One region of the Peribacillus simplex NBRC 15720 genome, then DNA from elsewhere that is predicted to be linked to it. Evidence: riboswitches for the same ligand, from Rfam matches in the RefSeq annotation. Region 1 holds a riboswitch; each other region holds the start of a gene.
The links. Region 1 has a riboswitch for thiamine pyrophosphate ahead of tenA (thiaminase II). Riboswitches for the same ligand answer to the same signal wherever they lie in the genome.
Positions count from the first base shown of each region.

Region 2: another riboswitch for thiamine pyrophosphate. It lies ahead of BS1321_RS19655 (ABC transporter substrate-binding protein); the one in region 1 lies ahead of tenA (thiaminase II).
Region 3: another riboswitch for thiamine pyrophosphate. It lies ahead of thiC (phosphomethylpyrimidine synthase ThiC); the one in region 1 lies ahead of tenA (thiaminase II).
Region 4: another riboswitch for thiamine pyrophosphate. It lies ahead of tenA (thiaminase II); the one in region 1 lies ahead of tenA (thiaminase II).

Region 1 covers NZ_CP017704.1:163,549-168,665, reverse strand. Annotated here, with positions in the region: gene BS1321_RS00825 (MFS transporter) at 1-1,336, shown strand, start outside; gene BS1321_RS27240 (hotdog family protein) at 1,665-1,940, shown strand; gene BS1321_RS00820 (SDR family NAD(P)-dependent oxidoreductase) at 1,870-2,130, shown strand; TPP riboswitch at 2,266-2,394, shown strand; gene tenA (thiaminase II) at 2,529-3,212, shown strand; gene BS1321_RS00810 (ECF transporter S component) at 3,227-3,811, shown strand; gene BS1321_RS00805 (ABC transporter ATP-binding protein) at 3,824-5,117, shown strand, end outside.
Region 2 covers NZ_CP017704.1:4,069,220-4,074,336, forward strand. Annotated here, with positions in the region: gene BS1321_RS19640 (amidohydrolase) at 1-33, shown strand, start outside; gene rarD (EamA family transporter RarD) at 114-1,043, shown strand; gene BS1321_RS19650 (protein-glutamine gamma-glutamyltransferase) at 1,137-1,964, opposite strand; TPP riboswitch at 2,278-2,387, shown strand; gene BS1321_RS19655 (ABC transporter substrate-binding protein) at 2,522-3,526, shown strand; gene BS1321_RS19660 (thiamine-binding protein) at 3,538-3,822, shown strand; gene BS1321_RS19665 (ABC transporter permease) at 3,819-4,601, shown strand; gene BS1321_RS19670 (ABC transporter ATP-binding protein) at 4,585-5,117, shown strand, end outside.
Region 3 covers NZ_CP017704.1:1,799,335-1,804,451, forward strand. Annotated here, with positions in the region: gene BS1321_RS08475 (spore coat protein) at 1-332, opposite strand, end outside; gene BS1321_RS27445 (hypothetical protein) at 799-969, opposite strand; gene thiC (phosphomethylpyrimidine synthase ThiC) at 992-2,773, opposite strand; TPP riboswitch at 2,909-3,023, opposite strand; gene BS1321_RS08485 (HAD family hydrolase) at 3,140-3,928, opposite strand; gene BS1321_RS08490 (histidine phosphatase family protein) at 4,094-4,630, opposite strand; gene BS1321_RS08495 (hypothetical protein) at 4,863-5,117, opposite strand, start outside.
Region 4 covers NZ_CP017704.1:1,208,921-1,214,037, forward strand. Annotated here, with positions in the region: gene BS1321_RS05615 (GDSL-type esterase/lipase family protein) at 1-133, opposite strand, end outside; gene BS1321_RS05620 (GNAT family N-acetyltransferase) at 353-859, shown strand; gene BS1321_RS05625 (aspartyl-phosphate phosphatase Spo0E family protein) at 928-1,122, opposite strand; gene BS1321_RS05630 (Fur-regulated basic protein FbpA) at 1,378-1,566, opposite strand; SAM riboswitch class I at 1,743-1,847, opposite strand; TPP riboswitch at 2,006-2,111, shown strand; gene tenA (thiaminase II) at 2,201-2,890, shown strand; gene thiW (energy coupling factor transporter S component ThiW) at 2,900-3,427, shown strand; gene thiD (bifunctional hydroxymethylpyrimidine kinase/phosphomethylpyrimidine kinase) at 3,396-4,202, shown strand; gene thiM (hydroxyethylthiazole kinase) at 4,199-5,014, shown strand; gene thiE (thiamine phosphate synthase) at 4,995-5,117, shown strand, end outside.

The DNA of each region.
Region 1 (5,117 bases):
GGTAGGTAATAGTAAATTTGGCCGTTTTCATATAATGGTCTTTATGTGGTGTTTGTTTGCAATTACCTTCGATGGATTTGATATAGCCATGTACGGAGTAGGTTTGCCTCTGATGATGGAGGAATGGAACTTGACGCCAGTCGAAGCTGGCGGAATAGCAAGTTATTCATTGTTCGGAATGATGGTAGGAGCCCTCATTTTTGCACCTCTGGCGGATAAAATAGGGCGAAAAAAAGTGCTTGCCATTTGTATATGTATATTCAGTGTTTTTACATTACTTTCAAGTTTTGCCCCGAATCCTGCCTTTTTCTCGGTTATGCGATTTATAGCAGCCTTGGGAATGGGAGGATTAATGCCAAACGTTATCTCCTTAATGGCGGAATACTCACCCAAAAAGAATAAGGTTCTCATTGTGACCACGATGTACTGTGGTTATTCTATCGGAAGCATACTTGCTTCATTAATTGGAATGTATGTGATGGAACAAATGAGTTGGAGGGTTTTGTATTGGATAGGGGCGCTTCCCTTACTGGCACTGCCATTCTTCATGAAGCAATTTCCTGAATCGCTTTCCTATTATGTTATTCGAAAACAAGGAGCAAAGCTTGCTGGAATTCTGAATCGCATTGATCCAGACGGCGACTATAAAGAGTCGGACGATTATGAGTTTGCCAAAGTCCAAGAAAGGGCAAAGGGCTTTCCAGTCAAGAAACTCTTTGAAAATAAGCGTACTCTTAGCACATTTGCGTTTTGGGTAGCTGCCTTTAATTGCTTACTTATGGTATATGGACTCAATACATGGTTACCCAAAATCATGCAGCAGTCCGGATACGGCCTTTCATCCAGTTTATCTTTCAATCTTATATCGGGAATAGGACAAATTGGCGGATCGATAATTGGAGGATACTTAGTTGGGAAAATAGGCCATAGAAGAGTACTTGTATCCCTCTGTGCCATAGGTACGGTCTGTTTTGTAATATTAGGATTGACCTCAAATGTCGTAGCATTATATATTCTGATCGCTTTTGGAGGTGCCTGTACAGTTGGCACGATGAATTTGGCCAATACGTATATATCCGAGTATTATCCGCGGGAGATAAGGTCCACCGGGATAGGTTGGGCCTTGGCTTTTGGTAGAATTGGAGCGATTGTTGCCCCAACATTAATAGGATTATTGCTGGCTGCAAACTATTCACCACAAAATGCATTCATGGCCTTCACAGTTCCGAGCATAATGGCTGCCTTGGCGTTACTCGTTGTGAAAGAGAGGTATGGCAGCTATGATAAACCACAGATTGAGGAAAAAATAAAACTAAAAGCAACATCGAATGTATAATATTGTTCTTTAGTAGATTGCCTATATGTCAGCGGACGGTCATGCAGACTATTCCCTGACATATAGGCAATTTTTTAGTAAATAAAAGAATTCACGAGTAAACATGCTGAATTCACGAGTAAAACGGCTAAACTCACGAGTAAAGCAGCTGAATTCACTAGTAAACTGGCGAAACTCGAGAGTAAACTGGCCGATCTCACGAGTAAAGCAGCTAAATTCACTAGTAAAACAATTAATGAACTCCCATTTTATAGTATTTGATTGGAAAGTTATGTATAGTTAGTAATATATTAAAATTGAATATTCTAAAAAAACAAGGAGCGGTGTTATGAGTTTAACAATCAATGATTTGTTCATCGGACAGGTTGCTAGTATGCAAAGGACATTTAATGAATCTGACGTAAAATTATGTAATGAATTAACAAAAGATTACAGTCCGATTTATCAAGTGAATAAAGAAGCATGGAAAAGTAATTTCAGCAAGCCGATTGTACCTGGTTTGTTAACGGAAGGCCTTATCACTCAAGTGATCAGTGAAAAACTCCCTGGTAGTGCGTTGTATACTTTTACAAAACATCAATTGTATTGCGCCAGGTCCTGCTGATACGCCCCTATTTCAAGAAATAGGCTCTTATAATGAAGGTATAGCAGGCGCCTTGGAAAAAGCGATTCCATTCCGCCGGCTAGCACAACCAGAGGATATTGCCAGTGCTGTTGCCTATTTCGTTTCGGAAGATGCAGGGTATATTACGGGGCAAACTCTTTCCGTAAATGGTGGATTAACAATGGTTTAAGCGATCATGGTAAGGTGGTAATGCAAGATTGAAAGGCTAGTAAACCTAAAGCATTAGGTCGAAAACTTTTTCTAATACGTTTGACAATTGGATTTATCGTGTTAATATAAAGGCAAATGAAATTTAATATACAATTTGTACCACTAGGGGTGCTTTATAGGTAAAAGTTGATTTTGCCGCAGAAGCTGAGATTAGAGTAAGACTTTAAGACCCTTAGAACCTGATCTGGTTTATACCAGCGTAGGGAAGTGGGGTCTGGAACAATACGTTTCTGTATTATTTCAAGTACAACCACTTTCTTTACGTTTAAGAAAGTGGTTTTTTGTTTGCAAAAAAAGGGGTGATAAAAGTTTTTTTCCGTAACATTCATTGAAAAATAGAATTTGGAGGTAATGGGCATGAAGTTTTCAGAGGAAATTCGTCAGGAAGTTGATCACATTTGGGAAGCTAGTTTTAATCACCCGTTTGTTGCAGGTATAGGAGATGGCACATTGCCATTGGAGTGTTTTCGTTTTTATGTCATGCAAGATGCCTATTATTTATCTCATTTTGCTAGAGTTCAAGCCTTAGGGGCAGTCAAAGCTACAGATTTACATACAACAAGCAGGCTTGCCGGCCATGCACAAGGAACATATGAAGCGGAGTTGAAGCTTCATGAGAATTTTTCTGAGAGATTAGGCATCACAAAAGAAGAAAGGGAAAATTTCAAACCTGCCCCGACCGCTTATGCCTATACTTCCCATATGTATCGTGCGGCTTATTCGGGACATTTAGGAGATGTTATTGCAGCTATCTTGCCGTGTTACTGGCTCTATTATGAAATAGGTGAAAAGCTGCAAGGGTGCTTACCCGATGAGCCGATTTATCAAGAATGGATAGCGGCTTACGGAGGAGAGTGGTTCCGCACTTTGGTGGAAGAACAAATTGCGAGGCTTGATGAGATTGCTGAAAAAGTAACAGACGAAGATAAGGAGAGAATGAAAGAGCATTTTATCCTTAGCAGCCAATATGAATACTCATTTTGGGAAATGGCTTATCGTTTAGAGACATGGCCTGTGCATAAGGAAACACTAGAAGTATAAAGGAGAATGAAACAATGAAAAAAGGATTGAAATTAACGGATATATTAGTCACGATCGTGATTGCGGTAGCATTTGGAATCGTTTATATCCTTTGGGGTTCGATTTATTATTCCGTTAAACCATTAGGATTACATCTGGATCAACTTATTTATGGAATGTGGTTTATAGCTGGCCCCGTCGCCTTTTTAATTTTACGGAAACCAGGTGTGGCACTTTTGGCAGAGATAGCTGCAGCTTCCGGAGAATTCTTTCTAGGTTCACCATGGGGGCTGACCGTATTGTTATATGGGGTGGTCCAAGGTTTGTTCGCGGAACTGGTGTTCATGGCGTTCAAATATAAAAAATTCAATTTGTCGGTGGCCGTTTTAGCTGCGATAGCTTCCTGCCTGGCATCAGTCATCATGGATTTTGCTTATGGGGAAATAGGTGCTCTCTCTCTTTGGAATTTATCGTTATTCATGATAGCGAGGTTTGTGGGTTCCATATTCTTTGCAGGTGTGACTGCCTATTATTTAGTTAAAGTACTGGAAGCAACAGGAGTAACTAATCTTGTTCGTCCGGTTTCAAGTAAAGATTATGCAGAACTGGATCAAAAGTAGAGGTTGAAGGCCATGGAGCGAATCGTTTCTGTTGAGAAGTTAAGAATGAAATTTCCCGGTGATGAATCTTTGATATTCAAGGACCTATCCATATCGTTTGATAAAGGAGAAAAAGTGCTATTGTTGGGACCATCAGGATGTGGTAAGTCCACTCTTTTGCAAGTGTTAAGCGGATTGATTCCGAATTCCTTCGAAGTCCCGATGAAAGCGGAGGAATTGAAATGCCCTTCTTCATGGGGATATGTTTTTCAAGACCCTGATAGTCAGTTTTGCATGCCATTTGCCGATGAGGAAATTGCCTTCGTCCTTGAGAATCTTTCCGTCCCTAAAGAAGAAATGAAAGAGAAGATCCAAAATCATATCCGTAATGTAGGATTGAACCTAGGTCATACAAGTATAGAAACATTATCAGGCGGGATGAAACAGCGTCTAGCAATCGCTTCAGTATTAGCCCTTGAACCAGAAGTACTATTTTTAGATGAACCAACTGCCATGCTTGATCCGGAAGGGACAAAAGCAATCTGGGACTTGTTGAAGGAAGTCGGACGAGACAAAACGGTTATTATCGTCGAGCATAAAATTGACCATGTTTTAGAATTCATTGAACGAATCGTGCTTTTTAACGGTGAAGGTCAAATCATAGCTGATGGTGCAAGAGACACCATTCTTTCACTATATAAAAATGAAATGAAAGAACATGGAATTTGGTTCCCTGGTGTTTGGGATGAATATATACATGAGAATGCACCCATTCGGGAACACCAATTTACAGATGGTTTACCCCTTATGCATGTGCAAGGATTTAGCGGTTTTCGGAATAAAGAGGAAAAAATCAAGGTTGAAGAGCTGAAGGTCCATTCAGGGGAATGGATTGTAATAAGGGGAGAAAATGGCGCGGGGAAGAGTACACTTTTGCATGCACTGATGCAGTTCATAAAAACGAATGGTAAGTATGAATTAATGGGGACCCCCATTAAAAGGGTGAAAAATCCAACGGATCATATGACGTTTGTCTTTCAAAATCCTGAGTTTCAGTTCGTTGCAAATACTGTATATGAAGAGATTGCTTATTCATTGCGAATTGACAAAAGGCCGCAACAAGAAATAGATGAAAGAGTCCGCTCATTGCTTAAAGTGTTCCGCCTGGAGGCACATCGGGATAAACATCCATTTCAATTATCAATGGGTCAAAAGCGTCGCTTAAGCGTAGCCGCCTCAATCGTAATAGAAAAAAAAATCATTCTCCTGGATGAGCCAACCTTTGGCCAAGATTCGAAAAATACCTTTGCATTACTGGAATGGTTTG
Region 2 (5,117 bases), 1.7 Mb from region 1:
ATCGATGACAAAATCATGTATGATAAAAAATAACAGTTGCAAAAAAAGAAGTGGACATACAAAATTGTTAGATGGAATTAGATAAAGGAATGTAAATGGAAAGAAGGCAGGTTATGAAAGTGGATGAACAAAAAGAAGGGGCGATCTATGCAGCCCTTTCTTACATGATGTGGGGAGTCGTGCCGATTTACTGGAAGTTCCTTCAGGGAGTCGGTGCAACGGAAATTTTGGCTCAGAGGGTATTATGGTCTTTCGTGTTCATGCTGGTTTTATTGATGTTCATGAAAAAATGGCAAGCGTTTCTTGATTATGTCAAAAACATAATGGGAAATCCGAAACTCTTTGCGGCATTACTTACTGCGTCACTACTTGTTACAGCTAATTGGGGAGTGTTCATCTGGGCCGTTAACTCTGGACGGATCCTCGACACGAGTCTTGGATATTATATCAATCCGCTAGTCAGTGTACTATTGGGAGTGATAGTCTTAAAAGAAAAATTGAGCGGGGCCCAAATCATTTCCTTCCTGCTTGCAGGAATCGGAGTCTTGATCCTTGGCATTCATTTCGGCACGATCCCGTGGATCTCACTTGTTTTGGCCATGACCTTTGGATTATACGGTCTGGCAAAAAAAATGATCAAGGCCGAATCGGCGATCGGGCTGATGCTCGAAACGATGATGGTAACGCCTCTGGCGCTGGGTTACCTGATATACTTGATGAACCGATCGGAAATGCAATTCTTTACAGCGGGAAGCACTAGCTTGCTGTTGGTGGGCGGCGGGATTGTCACGGCGTTGCCTCTTTTATATTTTGCAAAAGGGGCGGAGAAGATCCCGTTATCGATGCTTGGCATTTTTCAGTATATCGCTCCGACCTTATCTTTATTGATCGGGGTATTCGTCTATCATGAAAGTTTTACCAAAGCACATCTTTTAGCCTTTTTGTTCATATGGTCAGCCTTGGCTGTTTATACACTATCCATAACGAAATGGGGTCAGGCAAGTGCCCGCAGGTTCAAAGGCAAAGGGAAAATTGGTGCGTGAATAAGAAAAAAATGCTTGGGAGATCTCTCCCCAAGCATTTTTTTATGCCGGTATTTAATAAAACGGTTTTACGGCATAGGGAAAATGCCGGGGTCATGAAAGGTAAATCTTCGGACCTATTTCAGAAACAATACAATTGGAAAGGCTGACAGGACTGTGATCGGGCTTTGCACGGGGGATATTTAATTGGAATTGTCTATAGAAGGAACTATCCAGGAAAATGATATGATCTGTCAGGAATGCCGATATGGTGGCGTTCGGCCTTCTATTGCTATTTAATTCATCGATGATTCCCTGTGAACTGGTAATCCCGATCCCATGGCCATAAAAGAGGTTTCTCCCTAATAATATGGCATTTTCACCTTGCCATTCAGGGGTTGCCTCGTCGTGATCAGGGTTTTTGAAGTAAACGCAATCACCTGGCAAATAATCCCTTCCTTGATGAATAATGAGAGCCATATTCTGTGGAGGGCGAAAGTCATATAAAAATAGGTCTGAAAAAAGATAGTCGAAATTCCTAGGGCCGATCAAATCCAAAATGGCCTTTAAAAAAGTGACGACTATCGCTGTCCCGCATTCGAAAGCATAAAGCCTTCCATTTATGAAAATGTCAACGAGTGCAGCATGAGGGAGAATCCCTGGCTGAAGTGTAAAGGTGCCATCCTTTGAAAGGCGCCAATATTGTTTATTGCATTCCGATTCCTCAAGTGTGGAAAATTCTGCATCACTTTTGTCCAAAGCATAAGCTGCCTCAATGACTCGGTTCCTCAGTTGTATCTCGAAATTAAACTCTCCAAAGTTCCGGTATTCAAAAACGTTAGAATCTTCCGCCAGCAATTGGAGAATTTCAAGCGATTTAGCAGATGCTATTCCTGGTTGGATTTGACTGACATCTAACCATTTGTGATTAATCTTTATCATGATCATATCCACCTTTTACTTATGAAATTAAGGGTTTATAAAACCAGTAAACAAAAATGTCTACAGGTAATGCTCATTATATGAATGCCAGCAAAGAAATGACTATTTGGAACGTGTCAGCCACCGTTGCAGCCAAGAATGATTGGAATGAAAAGCGGCAGTATTATTTTGCTTTCAATGATTTTCGTTCCAAGAGTTGTTTTGCTAGATATCATAAAGTGCAAGGAATACCTTTCCAATTAGTGAGAAGAAGCAAATTAGTATTCCTTTTTCCCTATGACTTGATATAATGAGAGAGAAAAGATCATATGTGCGAGAAATGTAGGGGGGCCAGTACTGCTGGCTGAGATTGCGTCCTTTAGATGCTGACTCTTTGAACCTGATCTGGATGATGCCAGCGGAGGGAACATATTATTACTGACTTTCTGTTTTGTATGTTAACGTCCGAATTCATCTTCGGGCGTTTTTTGCTTTTTTATCCAGTATTTGAATAGACCCTGGAGCCCCATTATGGTTCCGTCATATGGATCTTATATGATGTGTAGGAGGATAATAACTTGAATAAATTCTTACCACTGTTAACTTCGTTGTTCCTTTTGGCTGGATGCGGTGCAGGCGGAACTAATGAAAAAGAAGAAGCATCTAAAAATGAAGGAAATGAAGAATTAAAAAAGGTATCGGTCGTGCTTGATTGGACACCGAATACAAACCATACAGGATTGTATGTAGCCAAGGAAAAGGGTTATTTTAAAGAACAAGGTCTTGATGTAGAAATTATCATGCCAGGTGAAGCTGGAGCTGATAAGCTTGTCGCTTCAGGGAAATCTGAATTTGGCGTGAGTTACCAGGAGGGCATTACGCAGGCCCGCGTGCAAGGCGTACCGATTGTTTCGGTAGCTGCCGTCATCCAGCATAATACCTCTGGATTTGCTTCCCCTGAGGCAAAGAACATTAAAACTCCCAAGGATTTTGAAGGGAAAACGTATGGTGGCTGGGGGTCTCCAGTTGAAAAGGCCATTATAGATTCACTCATGAAAAAAGAGAATGCGGATGTAAATAAAGTGGACATAGTCAATACAGGAGACACGGATTTTTTCACTTCGGTTAAAAGGGATATTGATTTTGCCTGGATTTATTATGGATGGACAGGCATTGAGGCTGAGTTGCGAAATGAAAAGCTTAATATGGTTTACTTAACCGAATACTCTGATAAGCTTGATTACTATACGCCTGTTTTGACAACAAATGAAAAAATGATAAAAGAGGATCCCGAGACGGTTAAAGCATTCGTTCATGCAGCATCGAAAGGGTACCAGTTTGCGATTAAGAATCCTGATGATGCTGCAGACATGTTAATTAAGTCTGCACCGGATCTTGATGCAAAACTAGTGAAGAAAAGCCAGGAGTGGCTTGCAGCCAAGTATCAGGATGATGCTCCGCGATGGGGTGAACAAAAGCTTGAAATCTGGAAGAATTACAGTGATTGGATGACTGAAAATAAGCTTCTTGAAGGTGATTTCGATCCTGAAAAGGCATTTACCAATGAATTTTTACCAAAATAGGAGGAAATACAATGGCCAATTCATTAATTAGCATACAAATTATTCCTAAAGGGGAAAATGTCATCCCTATGGTGGATGAAGCAATCAAGATCATTGAAGAATCAGGTGTCAAGTATGAGGTTCACCCGCTTGAAACGACAATGGAGGGTGAGCTTTCCGAACTTTTTGCCGTGATAGAAAAAATGAATGTAAGAATGATTGAAATAGGATCACCGAATGTCATTTCCCAAGTGAAAATATTATATCAGCCAAGCGGGATTACGATGGATACGCTAACGGAGAAATATCGGGCATGATCGGAAGGGGAATTTGGAAGAAGGGGGCTCCCTTCTTTCTTTTATTATTGTTGCTGATAGTATGGGAGTCAGTGACAGTCTTATTGAAAGTTGAAGAATGGCTGCTTCCCGCTCCATCGGCCATTTTCATGGAAGGAATTGAGTCGTCCCGCAATCTTTACGGACACCTTATATCCACAACCGAGCTTGCGTTGTCGGGTTTTTTTATTGGAAGCTGCATCGGCTTATTAATCGCGGCAATCTTACACCTATTTCCAGGTGTGAAGGACGCGGTTTATCCTCTGCTCATACTATCACAAAATATACCTATCATAGTTTTGGCGCCGCTGTTGGTGATCTGGTTTGGCTTTGGCATGCTGCCTAAGTTAATAGTGATTTCGCTTGTTTGTTTTTTTCCGGTTGCGGTTGCATCATTGGACGGTTTTCGTCAGACACCATACGAACTTAAGCATTATTTCAAGATGATGGGAGCGGGAAAAAACCAGTTATTTTGGAAGCTGGAACTTCCTCACTCGATCCCGTTCATTTTCTCCGGCCTGAAAATTTCGGCCACCTATAGTGTAATGGGTGCGGTTATTTCGGAATGGCTTGGGGCAAAATCGGGGATTGGTGTTTATATGACTCTCGCTTCCTCTGCGTTCAGGACAGATCGGGTGTTTGTTGCCATTTTCATCATTATGGGAATGAGTCTGATCTTTTTTGGAATCATCACCTTCCTGGAGAAATACTTAGTTTCTTGGAAGAGAAAGGAGGGCGAAAAGGATGAAGCTGGAAATTAATGACGTCTCCTATTCTTTCGATGGTAAACAGAATATATTAGAGAATATGAATTTCCATGTGGGTGATGGGGAATTTGTCACGATCCTTGGGCCATCGGGCAGCGGTAAAAGTACATTGTTCCACTTGATCGGCGGTATTTTGAAGCCGGAACATGGCATCATTTCACTGGATGGTAAAAAGATAAATGGCTTAAAGGGCCATATCAGCTATATGCCTCAGCAGCCTTCTCTTTTACCTTGGAGAACTGTATTGGAAAATGTTTTGCTTGGAAGTGAACTTGCTGGGAGCAGAGATAAAGAAAAGGCAAAAACCCTTTTGATGAAAGCTGGATTAGAAGAGTACGAGAAAGCATATCCGCATGAATTATCTGGAGGCATGAAGCAAAGGGCCGCATTCATTCGGAGTATCTTAAGTCCACAGGACTTGATGTGCCTGGACGAACCCTTTTCTGCCTTGGATGAACTGACAAGATTGCAAATGCAAAAATGGCTGTTGTCGGTTTGGGAAGAAAATCG
Region 3 (5,117 bases), 1.6 Mb from region 1:
GGCTGTGTTGGAGTCAATCCATATATAAAATCGTTACCTTGATTCATTTTGTAGCTCTGGGTCGGTTTAGAAGGATCCTGGCCCGTTTGAAAGCACTCCAATGTAATATTATATTCATCTTGGATGAACTGATATTGGCGATCCAAAATATCCAGCAATTCCTGATCCTGTACATGCTGACGCAAAAGCATATAAGTGTTTAATGTACCAATCGTTCCCGATAACACTTCATGTACATCGAATACTTCGTGACCACCGTGATTCATTTGTGGAGGAATAGCACCCGTTTGCATGTTCTGGTGTACTTGACCTTGTTGATATTGATTTTGCATTGTATTCCCTCCTCGTTTTATCAATCATGCGAACAAGTTTAGTATGTTAAAACCCAACAGGATTATTCAATCTAAACTCTTCCAAGATGACCGATTAAGCTGCCTACATCATGTTTTCTGTATAAAAAAGCCGTGGCGCTTTAAACTATAAACACTTTTATATGTATGGGAGGATTTCTAATGACACACATAAATGCTTCTATTTGTATTGATGACACGGAAGAAAAAAAATCCATATCGTAACGTTTCAAGTTACTGACATGGATAGAAATGAAATGCTCTGTGATGAATGTTATCAAGAATTGCTACAAGAAATAAAAGGTAAAGTATCAAGCGGCATCTATATTTTCCAACTTTTCTTTAATTGAAGAGCTAAAGAATATCCCCTTAATCATGTTAACTTTGTGATTGACTCCAATATGATTAAGGGGTTAATTCAGATAATGAAAGGACGATTAAGGAATCACTACCATTGCAGACTTTCGATTAAGTAGCACTTTGTACATTGTTGACTATAATCATTTTTTACAAATTCATGATTACAATTCTCCCGAAAAATGTCCAGCTCTCTTTTCAGCTGTTCCAATTGAGTTTCCAACTGTTTCATTTCAACTTTTATCTGGATTACCCGATTCATCGAATTCTCCCTCTCGTCGGAATCATTGATAGATTTCCCCGTCCGTTTTCCTAAATTCATTCGCTTTTTCTTTAAGCCCTTCATCGATCACCGACTCAAAACCCAGACCCTTTTCCTTCGCCAAATCACGGATGTCCTGAGAGATTCTCATACTGCAGAATTTTGGTCCGCACATTGAACAGAAATGGGCTGTTTTGGCACCTTCAGCCGGAAGTGTTTCATCGTGATATTCGACCGCCCTTTCAGGATCGAGGGAAAGATTGAATTGATCTCTCCAACGAAATTCGAATCTAGCCTTAGAAAGCGCATCATCCCGTTTTCTTGCATGCGGATGGCCTTTAGCAAGGTCAGCTGCGTGGGCCGCAATTTTATAAGTAATGACCCCTACTCGAACATCCTCTTTATTCGGAAGTCCCAAATGCTCTTTCGGTGTCACATAACAAAGCATGGCAGTTCCAAACCATCCAATCATGGCAGCACCAATCGCAGAAGTGATATGATCGTATCCAGGAGCTATATCCGTTGTCAATGGTCCCAGGGTATAGAATGGTGCTTCTTGACAGACTTCCAGCTGCTTATCCATATTTTCTTTAATCAAATGCATCGGTACGTGACCGGGTCCCTCCACCATGACTTGAACATCATGCTTCCAAGCAATCTTCGTCAGTTCCCCAAGTGTTTCCAATTCAGCAAATTGTGCCTCATCGTTTGCATCTGCAATGGATCCCGGACGGAGGCCGTCACCTAATGAGAAAGAGACATCATACGCCTTCATGATTTCACAAATCTCTTCAAAGTGAGTATAGAGAAAACTTTCTTGGTGGTGGGCCAAGCACCATTGTGCCATGATGGAGCCCCCTCGGGAAACAATTCCAGTAACTCGCTTTGCTGTCATGGGGATGTATCGCAAAAGCACACCAGCGTGTATTGTGAAGTAATCGACACCTTGCTCAGCCTGCTCGATTAATGTATCCCGGAAAACTTCCCAATTTAAATCTTCCGCTACTCCATTCACTTTTTCCAATGCTTGATATATCGGAACCGTCCCAACCGGAACAGGTGAATTCCTGATAATCCATTCCCGGGTCGTGTGAATATTCTTTCCGGTGGAAAGATCCATTATATTGTCTGCACCCCATCGTGTAGCCCAAGTCATTTTCTCCACTTCAGCTTCGATCGATGAACTAACAGCGGAATTTCCAATATTCGCATTTATTTTCACGTGAAAATTACGTCCGATGATCATAGGCTCACTTTCAGGATGGTTAATATTTGCCGGAATGATCGCACGCCCGCTAGCCACCTCTTCTCTTACAAACTCAGGTGCCACATTTTCCCTGATCGAAATGAACTCCATTTCTGGAGTAATGATACCTTTACGGGCATAATGGAGCTGGGTTACGTTTTGTCCTTTCACTGCACGCAATGGTTTTCTTTTCAATCCCGGAAAAACTTCGGCATTGGATTGTGATTCCACTTTTTTATACCCATTATCTTCGGGCTTTATTTCACGGCCTTCATACTCTTCAACATCTTCCCGTTCCAGAACCCAACTGCGTCTAATCGGGGCAAGACCTTTATGAATATCAATGGGATATTCTGAATCCGTATAAAAACCGCTTGTGTCATATACTCGTAAAGGAGGATTATCCTCTTCACCGAATGCCCCTGTAGTGGGACTTAGCTTAATTTCACGCATAGGTACTTTAATATCAGGTCTAGATCCCTCAACATACACTTTTTTACTCCCGGCAAAACTGGACATAATTGAAACGTTCATGTCATTTACTGAATTACTCATCATGATTTCATTTCTCCTTTTTAAGTTCATTTAAAAAGGACAAAATCCAATCCATTTCGCACGAAAAAGCCGGATCTCATATTTAAGACCCGGCTAACGTTAGTATGACTACAAAAATGACCAATTGAAATGTCATTGTTTAGTAGATTCTAACTTCCCCACGCTGGTATGAACCAGATCAGGTCCTGAGGGTTAAGAAGCTTAAGCGCTTCTCTCTCAGCCCAACTTTTATTGGACACCCCTAGTCTGAATTATTTAATTAATTACAGGGTAACTATATATCACCCTTTTCATTCTGTAAATACTTTGAAAGACCTAATATTGCCTTTACAACTCTCCAAAATTTGTTATTTGGAGGAGTACCGCCAATTAGTTCCCCAGGCTCTCAAGGATAGGGAAAAGCTCCTCTAAATGCTTGATTTCATAGGTTGGAAGCACTTCATTCCGTTGCTTATCATGGCGATTTATCCAGACCGACTTTATGCCTACCCGTGATGCCCCAAGGATATCAGTCATTAAATTATCGCCGACCATCAATACTTCATCCTTATCAAGCTCCATGATTTCCAAAGCATGCTCAAAAATGGAGGCATCTGGCTTACCTCGTCCAAATGCACCTGAAATCACGATTTGGTCGAAATAGGGAACCAGTTCAGGCGTAATTTCAAGTTTGGTATTTTGCAGTTCAGGAGATCCGTTCGTAAGCAATAGCAATTTGTACTTCCCTTTTAATTCATCCAGAACACGGAATGATTCTTCATAGATAAATGGCTTTTTGCGTCTCTCGGCCGGAAAACGTTCTGCCAGTTCAAGCCCAAATTCCGGGTCATCGATCCCTAATGCCATTAAACCTCTCGTCCACGCTTCTTTCCGATAAGCCGGTGCAATCCCAGCCATCTTCCGGAATTCATCATGATCATCCTGAAAATTCCCCCATAGTCCCTCAAATGGGTTGATTCCGATCATTTGAGTGAATGCATATGTATCGTAAGAAGAATAAAGCTCACGCGCTTCCTTTCGCACCGCTTCTTCAAACTCGTCGACATTCAGATCATATTTCTCCTTGGCCACTTCGCATGTGGCCACAAAAGCCTCTTTTACACTTTTCTGATCCCATAGTAATGTATCATCTAAATCAAAAAAAACTGCTTTAAGCAAAATGTCCACCCCTCTTTCCCTATTATTGAATTCGTAAAAATTACACTATTACAATAATAAACCACAACCAATAAAAAAAGAATAACTATTCGGAAAATGCCTTACTCTTTCTTAAAGTCAGCAAAATGACTCACTCTTTCTGGTGGGAAAGCCTATATTCTCCCCTCAGCATCTTTCAAATACATACGGCTTTCCATTACTGGCAATCTTGAATTTCGGACCGGTGAACCCCCGTCGGATCAGCTCCTTCCTTATATATACCATGAGGGCCGCATGACTCACGATCAGAACATCCCTTTCCCCCTTTGCAAAGACTTCATCCAATACTTTATTGATCCTTCGCTCTGCAATCTTAATTTCCGCCCTTGTCTGCTTGTTGAACACCGAGCAGCTGCGAATCCAGATGGCCCAAAGGATGAACGGCAGTTTCACCCTTCCTTTAAGAGGGGGAGAAGGTATTTCCCGCAGCTCCTCCATCCGATGAACCGTACCTGGATAGATATGTTCCGCTGTCTTGACAGCCCTCGACATATCACTGCAATAACATTCCTGCCATTCCTCTACGCCAAATAAAGTCGTTCCAAAAATAATATCCGCTGCATCATAGTCCTCAAACCATTGCTTCATATCATCCGCCGTCAAAGATCTCCCAGTAGGAAATTCATGTGCCACCTTAAAATGCCGTACCAAACCAATTTTCATATATTCTCCTTTTTATCTTTTAAAATATTCGTTTCTTTTTTGTAAAAGCCCTTATCAATATATTACCCTATGTAAAACTATATAATAAATGCAAGTTGAAACCAGAAAAACCTTACTGAGCTCTCTTTGACATTGTGTATGTTAAAAAAATTTCACGGTTTGTGTCACTGCTAGGCTTTGATTATGATAGCATCGAAAAAAGAGAAAGCATTTCGCCTTCTCCAGTCATGGTTTAATCTATGAATTGAAGTTCTGTTATTGTACATCTTTTCCTGAATTTATATTTCCCGCTCAAATCACTGAATTGATAATCATTGAGGGATTTCCCCAGTTGTTCCTTTAGCTTATCCACCGTGATGGTTTCCTCAACTGTCTCTTTCCAATTTTCATTTCCTATTAACTCTTTGAACGGAATGGTAGTCAGGACTTCATCATATATCTGGATGCTTTGATCGATGCCGAAGCTGCCATAGATACTGCCATTTTC
Region 4 (5,117 bases), 1.0 Mb from region 1:
CCCCTTTTCCATAGGTTAATGAATCTCCAAAAGCCATCACCCTTTGCACATCCTCCGACTCCGAGGCCTGAAATTCATATGCAGCAAAACATATAACTAGTACTATAATCAATAAACCTGCCAATTTTTTCATTTGGTTCTCCTCTTGTCTTTTTACTAGAAGCATTTAATCTTTTACATACCCAAAAAATCTGCAGTCTTAACATAAAAAAAGAATTGTCAGATAAAGAGTTAAGCGTGTATGATAATATAAAACTTTCAATGGATTGGGTGTCATTCACCGTCCCTTAACAAAAAACGGGATTTCCCTTCATTCTGGAGATTGAATAAATGATAGTTAGGAGTTTTAATCATGGAAGAACACATAGAGTTTAGTGAGGCAGAACTATCTGATCTACCCAGAATTGTTGAAATATATAATTCGACAATTGCTTCAAGAATGGTCACGGCAGATACGGAACCTGTATCCGTCCAATCGAGGGTTAAATGGTTTGAGGAACATCATTCAGAAAGTAGACCGCTATATATCATTACTATAGAAGGGAAAACTGCTGGATGGATGAGCTTTCAATCCTTTTATGGCCGACCGGCCTATAATTCCACTGCCGAAATCAGCATTTATATTGATGATTATTTCCGGGGAAAAGGAATCGGTCAAATTTCGATTCAAAAGGCAATTGAATTGAGTCCAAAATTAGGTGTTAAGACTCTATTGGGTTTCATTTTCGCTCACAATATACCAAGCCTTAAGCTTTTTTCAAAGTTCGGGTTTGAAGAATGGGCACATTTACCTCAAGTTGCCGAGCTGGATGGCATTGAGAGGGATTTGATCATTCTTGGTAAACGTGTCGATATTTAATATAATTCTTTAGAGCTATTGCCTTGAGCAGTAGCTTTTTCAGATTAATCGAGGTCGAATTGGCTAATTTAAAAATACCTATATGCTTTCTGGAGGGAAAAATATTCAGAATCTCTTTTACTTGTTAACGCATTTAATAGCGTATCCAATTCTTGACTGGCTTGAACAGTTAGCAGACTTGTTAGGCCGTAAATTGCTGCCAATTTGATCATTTCTTGTCTCTTCTCTTCTACTTTTTCTATAGTTACCTTACGGCAAGGCATTATATAGTCACCTCCCATTTATTCAATATTTTTACACTTTCATCATAATGAAACTACTAGTTAAAATCAACTATTTTTCAGAAATTAAATGTGTTATTTTATAGGATAAATGTGACAAATAACCTATTTTATTCTTTAATTATGTATATTTTATGTCATTTTCTATTAAACGCAAAAAAAGCACCCACTAGTGTAGACTGCGAATGCTTACATCATATCCCTTATCAAAGAACCCAAAATATAGTCCATCACTTACTATGTCATCCATTCAGAAGGTGACTCGTTATTAGGTCTATTTATAACAATCTTATATTCATCTTCAAGTACTTTTAATGGGGCATCATAAAGGTGCCTTTCATCAGAGGTTTTGTATACTCCATTAGCCAATAACTCTTCAATAAGCTTTGCCTTCCTCTGTTCAATCCTCTTAAATAATTCTGCCATGTAAATGGCTCCTTTCCTAGTCATCCTAGAGCCTGCTTCTAGATAGCTAAACTTTATCAACTTGTTTGATTTTCACCAAATTATATATACCTTTTCTATTATGTCACTAAACGTTATTTCCCAAAAATAAAAGCCCCTTCTAATTCAAGAAGAGGCTGACAGTGTCCGTACGGCTCTTCTTATCTTCCAAGCATACGCTTGTTGGATTTAGCACAGTTCCCAAAACGGGTCCGCTGCCGAGGTTTCATTGGGCCAAGTCCCTCCACCTCTCTGGATAAGAATTCGATATATAAATGATGTAGACATGATTTTATCCTAATAATCATCAAAAGTCAATTACCTGGTTCTCCCTTTTTTCCTGGACATAAAGTGATTGCTCTTTCAAATACGGGTTGCATTTTCTTGTCTTTCTGATATGATGTCAGTAATTACATACAATTCACACCACTAGGGGAGTCTTTTTTTAAGACTGAGATGGAATTAGTTCCGGACCCTTTGAACCTGAACCGGCTCATACCGGCGGAGGGAAGTGGATGATATCGTCCATTTACAGGCTATATCCATCTACCCCGTTCCGTATTCAGGAACGGGTTTTTTTATTTACAAGGGGATCCATTCTAAAGGAGGATGAACAATGGAGAATACTAAATTAGAAACATTCAGTGATAGACTGCATGCACGGGCAAAAGAGATTTGGAAAAGGAACCATTCACATCCCTTTGTCCAGGCAATTGGAAACGGCACTCTTCCTGAAAAGAAATTTGCCTATTACCTGAAGCAGGACTATATCTATCTCATGGATTATTCCAAGCTCTTTGCTTTAGGTGTCATCAAAGCTCATAACATCGAAACCATGGCAAAGTTTGCGAGTATTTTAAATGAAACCCTTCAAGTGGAAATGGATATTCATCGGCATTATGCCTCCGAATTCGGGATCAGTTCCAAGGAATTGGAAGATACAGAACCTACTCCAACCACTCTAGCCTATACAGGTTACATGCTAAATGCAGCTCAGCATGGGACTTTGGCAGACTTGATCGCCTGTCTCCTGCCTTGCGCTTGGGATTATTATGAAATCGGTTTGCTATTAAAAGAACAAAATGGAGCAGCATTGGAGAACAATCGCTATGCAGATTGGATAAGGTCCTATTCATCTCCTGAATTCGGGGAAGCACACAAGTGGCTGATCGCTTTGTTGGAAGAATTGACGGAAGGGATGCCAGAAAAGGAACTTCTTAGATTAGAAAAGCACTTTTTGGTTACTTCCCGATATGAATATTTATTCTGGGATATGGTTCAAAATGAGCAGGATTGGCCACTGTAGGTCGTTGACATGATGATAAATCCTATCAAGAAACTGACGTTGACTGCAATGATCACGGCTATAACGACGCTGACCAGTTCATTTATTTTCATCCCTGCAGGATTTGCAAAGGTCTTTCCTATTCAGCATCTGGCAAATGTCCTGACTGCCGTTCTATTAGGGCCTGCTTATGCTGTGACTCAAGCCTTTTTAGTATCCATCATTAGAAACATGTCTGGTACCGGTTCAATTTTCGCCTTTCCCGGCAGCATGATCGGTGCACTTTTGGCTGCCATCCTTTATCGAAAAACACAAAGCTTAAAATTCGCTTGCTTAGGGGAAGTGATCGGGACCGGCATTCTCGGTTCCCTAGCCTGTTATCCACTTGCCATCCTCCTATTGGGAGAAAAAGCTGCTCTTTTTGGTTTTTTACCGGCTTTTATGCTCAGTTCATTCGCAGGTGCGATTTTAGCTTTCATATTACTTAAAATACTTCTAAAAAATAATTATATGAAGGGGTTTTTTTATGAAAACAGCATTAACCATCGCAGGCTCTGATTCAGGGGGCGGTGCTGGAATACAAGCGGATCTAAAAACATTTTCTGCACATGGTGTCTTTGGGATGTCTGCCATCACAGCCGTAACCGCACAAAATACAATGGAAGTCCGTTCAGTACAGCCAATTGAAACAGCTATCATATCAGATCAAATTGCTGCTATCTTTGAAGATATTCCTGTCGATGCAGTAAAAATAGGCATGCTTGGATCAAAAGAAATAGTGGAAACAGTCGCTGCGTCCCTTAAAACCTTCATGCCTGCCATCGTTATCCTTGACCCTGTCATGATTTCCAAAAGCGGCCACCATTTGCTCGACGAAAAAGCTGTCTCTGCCTTAAAAATGGATTTGCTTCCGCTTGCAACACTTGTAACCCCAAATGTACCGGAAGCGGAAGTACTTACAGGTTTGTCGATTCGGACGGAACAAGATTTCTACAGGGCATGCATTTCGATACAAGAAATGGGTCCCAAAGCCGTTCTACTTAAAGGAGGCCATGCAGCAGGAAATCCAAATGATCTTTTTTATGATGGGACTGACTTCCATTGGATCAGGGGAGAGCGCATTCATACAAAAAACACTCATGGTACAGGCTGTACCCTATCATCCGCCATTACATCAAACCTGGCAAACGGACTGCCATTGCAAGTGTCGATCGAACTGGCCAAGACCTATATTTCTGAAGCGATACGCAATAGCTTTTCAATTGGTAAAGGTCATGGACCTGTCCATCATTTTCATTCATTTTCAAAAAAAGAACGGAGTGACTTAGTATGAAGGTTTCTGCAGCTGATTTATTCGTGAAGGTTAGAGAAAGAAAACCACTCGTTCACCAAATCACCAACTTTGTTACGGTCAACGACTGTGCAAATGCCACCCTTGCCATCGGTGGTTCACCAGTAATGACATCGAGCCCAAGAGAAGTGGCGGATATGGTCAAATTAGCAGATGCATTGGTCCTGAATTTCGGTACGATCGATGATAAAGCCTTGGAAGCAATGGAGATTGCCGGTAAGACGGCAAATGCCCTGGATATCCCGGTCATTTTGGACCCGGTTGGAGTTGGTGCCACCTCCTATCGTACAGAGCAGGTCAAAGAGCTCCTAAGTAAGGTTACTTTCCAAATCATTCGCGGAAATGCGAGTGAGATCCTTTCATTGATGGGTGGGGATACCGTTACACGCGGGGTGGATTCGGGGGAACTTGCGATTAGCAATGCAGAGCTGGCTGCACGAGCGGCAAATAAATTGAATAGTATCGTCGTGGTCAGCGGAGCTAGGGATGCGGTCAGCGATGGAAAACATACGTCCATCATCGACAATGGGAACCTCCTATTAACAAATGTTACAGGTACCGGTTGCATGTCCACTGCTCTAATCGGCACTTTTTCCGGAGTCACTGATGATTTCTATTCTGCGGCAATTGCCGGTATCTCAACCATGAGTATTTCAGGGGAACTAGCTGCTGCAAACCTTCAAAAAGATGAAGGAACAGGGACGTTTCGTGTGCGATTAATCGATGCAATATCGAGAATGGATAAGGAAATCTGGATGCATGAGGTGAAAATAAATGAAGAAGTCCCAAATTGATTTAAGTCTGTATTTAGTTACTGAAGAGTCCATAGCATTAGAAAAATTGACCAAAATAATTGCAGAATCGGTTTCAGGAGGAGTCTCGATTGTACAACTTAGA